2 regions of the Aminobacter sp. J44 genome follow, and region 2 is predicted to be linked to the other one. Evidence: riboswitches for the same ligand, from Rfam matches in the RefSeq annotation. Region 2 holds a riboswitch; the other holds the start of a gene.

Region 1 (6,202 bases), on a different contig from region 2:
CGCGCAGCCGCTTCAAGGCAGGCATTCGGCTGCACAGAGACGAGCCAGTCGGCGAACACTTCCTCTGGCGGTGGCAGAGGTGAAACCTTTGCCAGCGTCGCCCTTTCTCGGCGTCTTCGACCTACCGTATTCAAACCGTCGCGTTCAGGCGTTTTCATGCGTCCACCTCTATTGGGGATAGGGGGCGGGAACAGCATGCGAGCACGTAACCGCTTGAAATGTCCTGCTGGCTGATACCGCCGTTATGACGCATCTCGACATCGCCAGAACGTTTGAAGACCCTGCAGGTCCCGCAAATGCCGGACTGGCACGCCGAAGGAATTCGTACACCTGCATTGCGAGCAGCTTCCAAAATCGTTTGCCCCGGTGCGCAGTCGCCACGCTTGTTTGTACCAAGGAAGGTGACGGTCAGCGCGGACGACGTCGACTCAAAATTTCGCTCCTCACCTTCCATCTGGGCTGGTCGCGCAAAGGAGGAAGCGCCAAAGCTCTCCTGATGGAAATGCGCCATGTCGAAACCTTCCGACCTGACGATTCCGCTGACCGCAGACATGAAAGGCTCGGGGCCACAGCAGAAGATTTCTCTCCGCATGAAATCCGGCGCGAGAAGCGCGAGCTTGTGACGGTCGACACGGCCCATCAGGCCACCCCAAGGCGAGACCGCCGAACGCATTTCGGGCAGGAAGCCGATCGTCAGATTGGGCATCCGACGCGCAAGCATCTCTAGTTCGTCGCGAAAGATAATGTCCTCTGGCCGACGTGACGAATTCACGAAGGTGACGTCAGCCCCAGGGTCGCAGTCGAATAGCCAGCGCAACATGGACATCATCGGCGTGATGCCAGATCCAGCTGAGATGAAGAGGTACTTCTTTGCCGGATGGAGCATCAGGCTGAAATGCCCATTCGGCCCATAGGCGCGGATACGCGAGCCGGGCCGAACATTTTCGAACATCCAGCGTGTGCCAACTGAGGTTGGTTGTGCCTTGACCGTGATCGAGATCGCGTATGGCCGAGACGGGGATGAAGAGACCGTGTAAGTCCGATGCAGATCTCCGTCCTTGGTACGCAGTTCGACGGTTATGAACTGGCCAGGCATGTATCGAAACCATCCGCCGTCCTCGACTGCGAATGTAAACGTCTTCACCTCCGGCGCCTCATCAACCACGCTGGTACAGACCAGCATCTGGCGGGTGGCGTTCCACGGTTTGATCTCGTCCAGCGGAAGCGGGACTGGAACCGTGCCTGTCAGCATCAGGGTCATGTCCAGTGCTCCATTCAGGCGACGGATCGCAAAGAGGGCTGCCCGCTGCCAGACAGGCGCTTTTCCATGAACTCGGCGTACCAGTTGATGAATTGGATGACGCCGCCCTCATGTATCTGGGAGTAAGGGCCGGGTTGGTAGGCAGGCGACTGGATGCCTCTCGCATTGTCTTCGACGATACGGCGATCCTGATCGTTGGTCTCGGTCCAGACATGGATCAGCTCGTCAAGGCGATAGTCGATGCCTTCGACCGCATCCTTGTGCACCAGCCATTTCGTCGTGACAGCGGTTTCTGTCGCGCTAATCGGCAGCACGCGGAACGTCACCGCATGGTCCGAGAGAATATGGTTCCAGGTCGTCGGGTAATGATAGAGCAGCAATGAGCCGATTCGATCCATGTGGACATTGTCCGACAGGCGCATCTGCACGGCCTTCCGCCCCGAGATCGTGTAGCTGATGGCGTCCCTTAGCAGAGGCACGCGCGTCACGCGATACTGTCCGCTCTCGTCAATAGTGAACGCACTCGGCAATCCGATGGCTTCGCATTTTTCCCAGTGAGCGACGATTTCGGGATCGTCTTGCGCGCCGGACACCCCCGTTACCGTCGGGGCCTCTGGAAAGGTCTTGCAGAGCTCTGGGTGGTTTGCCGCGCAGTGGTAACACTCGCGGTTGTTCTCCCAAACCAGCTTCCAGTTTCCCTTCTCAATGATCGTGGATTCGAAGGCGACCTTGGCCTCCCTGAGGCGGTGCGGCAGGAAGAACGGCTCCATCATTGCGCGGAACGGCGCGAAATCCATTGGGTCCTTCGCGAGAGAGATGAAGATGTAACCGCCGGCGGCCTCGCAGGCGACCGACTTGAGGCCGAACGCAGACGTATCGAAGTCATCGCCCATCTGACGCGCGAACAGGAGCGATCCGTCGAGATCGTAAGTCCATTGGTGATACGGGCAGACCAGCTTAGCGGCTGCCCCCTTGTGCTCAAGGCACACCCGGCTGCCGCGATGGCGGCAGGAATTGTGGAGAGCGCGGATCTGGCCATCATCACCACGCACAACGATGACCGAGTAGGCTCCAACCTCGACGGTGAAGTAGTTTCCTGGGGCAGGAATTTCGCAGTCGTGACCGACGAAGAGCCAGTCACGGTACCAAACGTGTTCCAGATCAAGCTGGTAGTATGCGGGATCGATATAAAAGGGCCGATCGAGGCTAAAACCGGGCTTTCGGTTCCGCAAGCGCGCCAGCATTTCGTCGTGAATATCCATGTCCGTCCTCGCCTTGGCACAAGGACTGAACTGGTGGTTGGGGTGGAGGAGTTGGTCACGCGCGCGTCGCCGACGTCGCCTTGAGCGCTCTGCCACTTGACCGCCCACCGCGATCAGTCGTTTCAGATGTTCGAGGCTGGTTTCCGGGCTCCGAAGCTGGCCAATTGGCCTTTCCGACACCTTCCCAAGCTCTCGCCCAGTGGCTTCACGTCGGGMTTTTCGCTTCGCTACCGTTGCGGGGGCAGCGCCGGCTTTCTCTTCTTGAGGACACCGGCTTCCCAATTATCCTGCCGACACGACGTCGGAAGGCACCTTGAACGACCTGATCAGATCACACGGGCATTTTCGGGGTGAGCGCGAAAACGACATGCCCACGCGAAAACGCGACAGCTGCAAACTCGACACGCCTGCGCGCCGATACACAGGTGCTGCCATAGCAACCGCCGAGCGCGGTCTCACACGCTCGGCGGGTCAATGTTGAGGTCTCAATCCCAACTCAACGCGCCGCCGCTCTGGTACTCGATCACCCGCGTCTCGAAGAAGTTCTTTTCCTTCTTGAGGTCCATCGCTTCTGACATCCACGGGAACGGATTTTCGACGTCGGCGAAGGCAGGTTGCAGCCCGAGCTGTGCGCAGCGGCGGTTGGCGATGAAGTGCATGTACTGCTCGCACAGCGCCGCGTTGAGGCCAAGGAAGCCGCGGGGCATGGTATCGCGTCCGTAGGCAGCTTCAAGTTCAGCAGCTTCCGTGATCATGCCGCGCACTTCGTCCTGGAACGCTTGCGTCCACAGATGCGGGTTCTCGATCTTGATCTGGTTGATGACGTCGATGCCGAAGTTCAGATGGATCGACTCGTCGCGAAGGATGTACTGGTACTGTTCCGCGATGCCGACCATCTTGTTACGTCGCCCGAGCGACAGGATCTGTGCGAAGCCCGTGTAGAACCACATGCCCTCGAAGATGACGTAGAAGGCGACGAGATCGCGCAGGAATGCCTGATCGGCCTCAGGTGTGCCCGTCCGGAAGTCCGGGTCGTCGAGATTTTGGGTATGCCTCAGCGCCCAGGCGGCCTTGTCCGTGATCGACGGCACCTCCCGGTACATGTTGAACAGCTCACCTTCGTCGAGGCCAAGGCTTTCAACGATATACTGGAAGGTGTGAGTGTGGATCGCCTCCTCGAACGCCTGCCGAAGAAGGTACTGGCGGCATTCGGGGTTGGTCAGGTGGCGATAGATCGCGAGCACGATGTTGTTGGCAACCAGAGACTCCGATGCGGCGAAGAAGCCGAGGTTGCGCTTGAGCATGCGCCGCTCGTCCTCGGTGAGACCGTCTCGCGACTTCCACAGCGCGATGTCGGCCTGCATGGATACTTCGGTCGGCATCCAGTGGTTGTTGCAGGCGGCCAGGTACTTTTCCCACGCCCAACGGTACTTGAGCGGCAGGAGCTGGTTCACATCGGCCCGTGCATTGATCATGCGCTTGTCGTCGACCGAAACGCGCGCGCCGCCCCGTTCGATCTCGCCGAGGCCGGTGGCATTGCCTGCGAATTTATCTGGCCGCGCGGGTTCAACGTCTGATTTCGGTTCAGTCCAGTCGAGCATGCTTCCTGTCTCCTTGTTCTTGCTGCTCACTGGCAGGCTTCACATTCGGGGTCGTCAATCGCACAGGCCTTGCCCCATGCACCGTTCGCTCCCGCCGGCACGGTTGCAGGCACGAGGGTTGCCGGCCTCACCGCGTTGAGCTTGCCGTCCGTTCCCTTCAGGGTCGATTTCTCAACGTGCGTGGCCGAGCGGGAACGCAGGTAGTAGGTGGTCTTCAGGCCCTTGTTCCAGGCAAGCCGGTAAAGCTCATCGAGCTTCCTGCCGCTTGGATTGGCGATGTAGAGGTTAAGCGACTGCGCCTGATCTATCCATTTCTGGCGGCGCGATGCCGCTTCGATCAGCCACTTCGGTTCGATCTCGAACGCGGTGGCATACAACGCCTTGAGGTCATCGGGGATCCGGCCGATCTCGCCAACTGATCCGTCAAAGTATTTCAGGTCCGAGACCATGACCTCGTCCCATAGCCCCCTTGCCTTGAGGTCGTGCACCAGCTGTGCGTTGACGACCGTGAAGTCGCCGGACATGTTCGATTTGACGAACAGGTTCTGGTAGGCGGGTTCGATCGACTGTGAGACGCCGCAGATATTCGAAATTGTGGCGGTCGGCGCAATTGCCATGGTGTTGGAGTTGCGCATACCGACGGTCTTTACACGCTCGCGAAGACTGTTCCAGTCGAGGGTGCGGGCTTCATCCATGCTGAGGGTAGGCCGCTCTTCCTTCAGCAGCCGGATCGAGTCGATCGGCAAGATGCCCTTGGACCAGAGCGAGCCCTCGAAGCTCTCGTAGCGGCCACGTTCGGCCGCAAGGTCCACCGAGGCCGAGATCGTGCAATAGCTGATCGCTTCCATCGACCAATCGGCAAATTCGACGGCAGCATCGCTGGCATAGGGGATTCGCAGCTTCTGCAGCGCGTCCTGGAAACCCATCAGGCCGAGGCCGACGGGGCGGTGGCGCAGGTTCGACGCACGCGCTTCCGGGATTGTGTAGAAGTTGATGTCGATCACATTGTCGAGCATGCGCATCGCGGTGTGGACAGTACGCGACAGTCGATCAAGGTCGAGGCCGTTCTCGTCGAGGTGGTTGAGAAGGTTCACGGAACCGAGGTTGCACACGGCGACCTCGTCCTTCGAGGTGTTTAACGTGATCTCGGTGCACAGGTTCGAGGAATGTACGACGCCCGCGTGCCTTTGGGGCGAGCGGATGTTGCACGGATCCTTGAACGTGATCCAGGGGTGACCTGTCTCGAACAACATGGTCAGCATCCTGCGCCACAGCTCGACGGCGCGGACGGTGCGGAAAACCCTAATCTCGCCGCGTTCTGCCTTCTCCTCATAGGCGACATAGGCTTTCCGGAACGCTTCACCGTAGAGATCATGCAGCTCTGGCGTCTCGTCCGGGGAAAACAGGGTCCAGTCACTGTCCATCTGGATACGTTCCATGAACAGATCCGGTATCCAGTTGGCCGTGTTCATGTCATGGGTTCGCCTGCGGTCGTCGCCGGTGTTCTTGCGCAGGTCGAGGAACTCTTCGATGTCGATGTGCCACGTCTCGAGGTAGGCGCATACCGCGCCCTTGCGCTTGCCGCCCTGGTTGACAGCGATGGCGGTATCGTTCGCGACCTTCAAAAAGGGTACGACGCCCTGGCTGAGGCCGTTGGTGCCCCTGATATGCGCGCCAAGGCCGCGGACCGGCGTCCAGTCGTTGCCGAGCCCGCCAGAATATTTGGCGAGAAGCGCATTGTCCTTGATGCCCTTGAAGATCGCCTCGAGGTCGTCGCCGATCGTTGTCAGGAAGCAGGAGGAGAGCTGCGGCCGTGTGGTGCCCGAATTGAAGAGGGTCGGCGTCGACGCCATGAAGTCGAACGAGGACAGGAGGTCATAGAACTCGATCGCCCGCGCCTCCCGGTCGGCCTCACGCAGCGCAAGGCCCATAGCCACGCGCATGAAAAAGGCCTGGGGCAGCTCGAAACGCTTCCCCTCGACATGCAGGAAGTAGCGGTCGTAGAGCGTCTGCAGGCCGAGATACTGGAAGTTCAGGTCGCGCTCCGGCTTCAGCGCTGCCCCGATGCGTTCGAGATC
Region 2 (6,202 bases):
GCCGACATCAGCTTCCAGTCGGGATATTCCGGCGTCTGGGCGCGGCGCACCGCATCGAGCGCGGGCTCCAGCTCGCCCGCTGCGGCGAGCGCCTTGCCATAGGCGGCGAGCACCTTGCGGTCGGACGGATAGTCGATGGCAAGCTTGCGCATCACCGCGAGCGACTGGTCGGTGCGGCCGCTCATCTGCAGCACCGAGGCGTAGCGCATCGCGGCGGTGCTGTCCTTTGGGTTCTTCGCGTACGCATTGCCGAGCGACTCGACTGCCGAGGCCAGCTGTTGGGCTGACATCGATTCCACCACCTCGGGCGAGGAACCGCGAGAAATGGAGCCGGTGGTCATCTTGTCGGTGGATGCACATCCCGAAAGGGAAACGGCGATGATGAGTGCACTCAGCACTGCGGAGCTGCGTTTCCCCGTTGCCTTCGCGGCGAGGTTGGTGAACATCGGCACTGAATCTCCCCTGCCCGACAGTGACCCTTTTCCGGTCACGATCGAGGGTCAGCAATAATCTGTTAACGCTAACGGATCGTTAAAAAGGATCTTTCCGGCCATGCCGCTGACACTGAAAGACAAGGCAACGCCCGGCTCCCGCCCGGTTCATCTCGTCACCAAGGAAAGCTTCTCCAGGCTGGAGCTGGACGCCGGCGCGCGTGCATGGGCGGGAGCGAACCATTTTAGCGGCGCGGCCGGCCAGCTTCTGCTCCTGCCGGGCAGCGATGGGGCGATCGCGGGCGCGCTGTTTGGCGTGGCCGACAAGCGCGGCGGCTTCTCGCCGCTTGCCACCGGCTCGCTCGCGAAGAAGCTGCCCGCCGGCGAATGGCACTTTGCCAGCACGCCGGAAGATCCCGACCTTGCCGCGCTCGGCCTTCTTCTCGGCAGCTACGTCTACACACGCTACCGCAAGCATGAGGGCCGCGACGTCGAGTTCGTGGTGCCGGAAGGCGCGGATGCAGCAAGGGTGCGCCAGCAGGCCGAGGCGGTCTTCCTCGTCCGCGACCTCATCAACACGCCGACCAACGATTTCGGCCCCAAGGAACTCGAGGCGGCCGCGCGCTCGCTGGCAGACGCGCATGGGGCAAAAGTCTCCGTCATTTCAGGCGACGCGCTCATCGAGCAGAATTTTCCGATGATCCACGCCGTTGGCCGCGCCTCGGCGCAGGCCCCGCGCCTGATCGACTTCTCGTGGGGTGCGGAAGACGCACCGAAGGTCACGCTCGTCGGCAAGGGCGTTTGCTTCGACACCGGCGGCCTCGACATCAAGCCGCCGTCGAGCATGCTGCTGATGAAGAAGGACATGGGCGGCGCGGCCAACGTCCTCGGCCTTGCCTCGATGCTGATGGCGGCCAAGGCAAACATCCGCCTGCGCGTTCTGATACCGGCGGTCGAGAATTCCATCTCCGCCAACGCCTTCCGCCCCGGCGACATCTTGCCGAGCCGCAAGGGCCTGACCGTCGAGATCGGCAACACCGATGCCGAGGGCCGGCTGATTCTCGCTGACGCGCTGGCGCTGGCAGACGAAGAGTCGCCCGAGGTGCTGATCGACATGGCAACGCTGACCGGTGCGGCGCGTGTGGCGCTTGGCCCGGACCTGCCGCCCTTCTTCACCGACGACGATACGCTTGCGGAAAACCTCGCCCACGCCGCCGAGAAGACCGCCGATCCGCTCTGGCGCCTGCCGCTGTGGTCGAACTACGACAGCAAGCTCAACTCCAAGGTCGCGGACATCAACAACGTCACCACCGACGGCATGGCCGGCGCGGTGACGGCGGCACTGTTCCTGCGCCGCTTTGTCGAAAACGCCAGGAGATGGGCGCATTTCGACGTGTTCGGCTGGTCGCCGGTCGAGCGCCCGCACTGCCCGATCGGCGGCGAGGCGCAGGCGATCCGCGCCATTCTCGACGTGCTCGTCAACAGGTACGGGGTCCGCTGACCCCGTCTCGTTGACGCAGCGCCGGACTCCGGCTATCCATCCGCTTGGAACTGGTCCCGCCGCGAGGCGGGTGAAAATGGGAACACGGTGCGACTGACTATCGGTCAAATCCGTGGCTGCCCCCGCAACTGTAACCGTTGAGCCAACTTCCACATGCCACTGGCGGTCAGGCCGGGAAGGCGGAAGAGAGGCGAAGACACGGAAGCCAGGAGACCTGCCGTTCCAGTCACCCATGTCTCGATGCGGGGTGCATCGGGGCGCGGTCGTCCGTCGCGGTGACATTCGAAGAATGTGCTGCATGCCGGAAGCGGCGAGATGACCTTTGGCGCATGGGCGCCGCGAATTCGGTTTGCAGCCTCAGTGTAACCGCCGGTCGGCATTGCCGATCGGACAGATGTGGGGACTGCAATGAAATCGCCGCTGCTCGCTGCGAGCGCACTTACGCTTATCCTGTCCGGACCCTCTTTCGCCCAGGATGATGCTTCTTCCGACGACGTGACCGTTCTCGATACGATCACGGTTACTACCGCCAATCGCACGCCCACCGAGGCGCAGAAGGTTGGCTCCAAGGTCGAGCTGCTGACTAGCGAGGACATCGATAAGAAGACGGTTCAGGCCGTAGCGGATTATCTGTCGTTCGTGCCCGGCATGTCTGTGAGCCCGGCAGGCCCGATTGGCCAGACCACGGGCGTCTACATGCGCGGCCTGCCCGTGCGCTACATCAAGACGCTCTACAACGGCATCGACGTCTCGGACGTCTCGAACACGCAGGTTCAGACCCATTTCGAGCACCTGCTGTCTGCCGGCATCTCGAACATCGAGGTTCTGAAGGGCTCCCAGAGCACGCTCCATGGCTCCAACGCCATTGCCGGTCTCGTCGATCTGTCGAGCTTTGCCGACGAAGGTCCGGGCGTTCATCACACCGTTGAGATCGAAGGCGGCTCCTACGGCACGGTGCGCGGCCGCTATGGCATCAGCGCGTCTGATGATGCCTCCCGCATCGTCGGCAATATTTCAGGCTTCCGGGCCGATGGCTTCTCCGCCGCTGCCGGCGGCACGGAAAAGGACGGATACCAGAACGTCACCGCCGACCTGAACGTTGAGCACCGCTTCAGCGAAGCCTTTTCCGTCTTTGGCTCGGCGCTCTACATCGACACCAGGGCCGAGTATGACCTCAACGGCTTTGACAGCTCAGGCGACGAGAACTTCACCACGTTCCTGGGCGGACGCGCAGGGTTCAACCTCGATCTTCTCGACGGCCGTGCCAAGAACACCTTCTCGGTGCAGGCATCGCGCATGGATCGCGAGATTTCGCCGGCCAACGACACCTTCGTCGGCGACCGGCTGAAGTTCGACTATCTCGGTTCGTTCGAACTGACCGATCGCATCACCCTGCAATACGGCGCCGACCACGAGCGTCAGAAGGCCGATGTCGCGACCACCTGGACCGCAATCAGCGACAGCCACCATCTCACGGGTGTCTGGGCGCAAGGGATTTTCGAGCCGGTTGATGATTTCGTGCTGACTGCCGGGCTTCGCCATGATGAGCACTCTGAATTTGGCGGCCACACCACCTATCGTGGCACGGCGTCCTATCTCTTCCCGAATTCCGGAACGCGCCTCCACGCCTCGGTCGGCACTGGCTTTCGGGCGCCCAGCCTCTATGAGCTATACGCGCCCACCTACGGCAACACGGATCTGCAGCCGGAAACCAGCTTCAGCTACGATGTCGGCGTCGAGCAGACTTTTCTCGATGGCCGCCTGACGGCCGACATCACCTACTTCTCGGTGAAGGTCGAGGACCGCATCGGATTTGGCACGACCTACGTGCAGATCCCCGGCAACACCCATTCGCGCGGCATCGAAGCCTCGCTGAAATACGCGGTGACCGACTGGTTTGATCTTGGCGCCTCCTACACCTACACCAGCGCGGCGGACGATGCAGGGATCCGCGCCATTCGCGTCCCGCGCCATGCGACCGTGCTGACTGCGACGGTGCGTCCGGCTGAAAAGTGGACGGTGAGCGCCGACCTGAAATATGCCGTCGACACGCTGGACACCGACTTCTCGACCTGGCCATCGACAGATGTGGCGCTCGACGACTACGTCCTGCTCAACGCCAGGGTCGCCTATCAGCTGAACGACAACATGCAGTTCTACCTTCGTGGCGAGAACCTGCTGAACGAGAAGTACCAGACCGTGTTGGGCTACAATACGCCGGGCGCCTCCGCGTTCGTTGGCATGAAGGCGAAGTTCTGATGCGTGTAAGGGATCGCATTGGTATCTGGCTGGCGTGGCCCTCCGGGCCCGCGCTCGCCGTGCTGCCTGCGATCCTGCTTGCACTGGTATGCGCGGCAGGAGCTGCATCGGCAGCACCTGCCCGCGTCGTCTCGATGAACGTCTGCACTGACCAGATGGCGATGCTGGTCGCGGCGGATGGACAGCTGCGTTCGGTGACGCACCTTGCCACCGATACGCAAACCTCGGCGATGGTGGATGAGGCGAAAGCCTTTCCCGTTAATCACGGCCTCGCCGAAGAAATCTTCCTGATGAAGCCTGACCTGGTGCTGGCCGGCACCTATACCGCGACCGCGACGGTGAACCTTCTCCAGAACCTCGGCATCCGCGTCGAGCTGTTCGACCCGGTCAACACCTTTGCCGACGTGCGCGAGCAGATCGCACGCGTCGGCAAGTTGCTTGGCCGCGAAGGGCGCGCGGCGGAAGTCGTCGCCGAACTCGACAGCGGGTTGCAGGAACTCGCGACCAGCAGCAGCGGTGTCACCGCCCTTGGCTGGTCATCGAACAGCTATGCCACGGGCGCGGGAACGTTTACCGACGAGGTCATGAACGTTGCTGGCCTCACCAACATTGCCGCGCGCGAAGGAATCCAGGGCGGGGCGCGGGTTCCGCTCGAAACGTTACTTGCCGCGAAGCCGAACCTGATCGTCACCGGCAGCGAAAACTACCAGCGTCCGGCGATGGCGCAGGATAATTTCATTCATCCCGCTTTCCGTGCCTACGTGGCGGGCGGCAAGGAGGTCTCGGTACCCGACAAGTACTGGGTGTGCGGCGCGCCGTTTTCGCTCGAGGCTGTACGCATCCTACGCACCGCCGCCGAGGCGACCGGAGCCGCGCGTTGACCGACACATCGAGATACCGGCTGGTGCTCGCCGCGCTCGGGTTCGCGGTCGCGCTCCTGTTCCTGATCTCGCTGGCCACGGGACCGGCGGCAATCGGCTTTGCCGATTCCATGCGCGCGCTCTTTTCCGGCGATGCCTATGAGATCACGCTGATCATGCGCGAGATCCGCCTGCCGCGCGCGATCCTCGGCCTGATGGTCGGCGCGACGCTCGGCCTCTCCGGCGCCGTGCTGCAGGGCTACCTGCGCAATCCGCTGGCTGAACCCGGTCTGCTCGGCATCAGTGCCACCGCGTCTCTTGGCGCGGTGCTGACGATCTATACCGGCGTCTCGCTCGTCTTTCCGCTCGCCTTGCCGCTAGCGGCACTCGCAGGCGCGGGCGTTGCCGTGCTGGTGGTGCGGGCGATGGCCGGCGGCTCGGGCGGAACGCTCTCGATCATTCTTGCGGGCATCGCGTTGTCGGCCTTCGCCGGGGCCATGACGTCGCTCGCGCTGAACCTTTCTCCCAATCCGTTCGCGGCGATGGAAATCGTCTTCTGGATGCTGGGCTCGCTCACCGACCGCTCCATGATCCATGTGTCGCTCGCTGCTCCGTTCATGGTGGCAGGCTGGGTGATGCTGGCGCTGACCGCCCGCGCGCTCGATGCGTTAACGCTCGGCGCGAGCGCCGCCGCCAGCCTTGGTTTCGACCTGCGCCGCACGCAGCTTCTTGCCGTCGGAGGCACTGCCGCCTCGGTCGGCGCGGCGACGGCCGTTGCGGGGGCAATCGGCTTCGTCGGGCTGGTCGTGCCGCACATCTTGCGCCCGCTCGTCGGCAGCATGCCGTCGCGCCTGCTGCCGGCCAGCGCTCTGGGTGGCGCGGCGATGCTGCTTGCCGCCGACATTCTCGTGCGGCTGATCGCGCCCGAGCGCGACCTGAAACTCGGTGTCCTCACCGCCATGGTCGGCGCGCCGTTCTTCCTGTGGCTGATCTGGCGCTCGCGGAGGACGATGCTGTGACGCTGCTTGCCGTCTCCGATCTCCATGCCGATCTCGGCCGCCGCGAGGTGCTGCACGGCGTCTCCTTCACCGTCAGCGAGGGCGAGTTTGTCGGCCTGATCGGCCCGAACGGCGCCGGCAAGACGACGCTGC

What was found. A riboswitch is a leader RNA that binds a small molecule or an ion and turns the genes downstream of it on or off. The one in region 2 is predicted to bind cobalamin.
Region 1: linked by a shared signal. The riboswitch ahead of L610_RS18515 (aromatic ring-hydroxylating dioxygenase subunit alpha) and the one ahead of L610_RS03040 (TonB-dependent siderophore receptor) in region 2 are both predicted to bind cobalamin.

Annotation. Positions count from the first base shown of each region.
Region 1 covers NZ_VLJG01000070.1:282-6,483, forward strand. The annotation lists gene L610_RS18505 (hypothetical protein) at 1-158, opposite strand, end outside; gene L610_RS18510 (hybrid-cluster NAD(P)-dependent oxidoreductase) at 155-1,261, opposite strand; gene L610_RS18515 (aromatic ring-hydroxylating dioxygenase subunit alpha) at 1,276-2,523, opposite strand; cobalamin riboswitch at 2,640-2,854, opposite strand; gene L610_RS18520 (ribonucleotide-diphosphate reductase subunit beta) at 3,009-4,124, opposite strand; gene L610_RS18525 (ribonucleoside-diphosphate reductase subunit alpha) at 4,151-6,202, opposite strand, start outside.
Region 2 covers NZ_VLJG01000005.1:82,804-89,005, forward strand. The annotation lists gene L610_RS03030 (tetratricopeptide repeat protein) at 1-290, opposite strand, end outside; gene L610_RS20405 (hypothetical protein) at 325-510, shown strand; gene L610_RS03035 (M17 family metallopeptidase) at 553-1,932, shown strand; cobalamin riboswitch at 1,967-2,169, shown strand; gene L610_RS03040 (TonB-dependent siderophore receptor) at 2,341-4,191, shown strand; gene L610_RS03045 (ABC transporter substrate-binding protein) at 4,191-5,072, shown strand; gene L610_RS03050 (iron ABC transporter permease) at 5,069-6,070, shown strand; gene L610_RS03055 (ABC transporter ATP-binding protein) at 6,067-6,202, shown strand, end outside.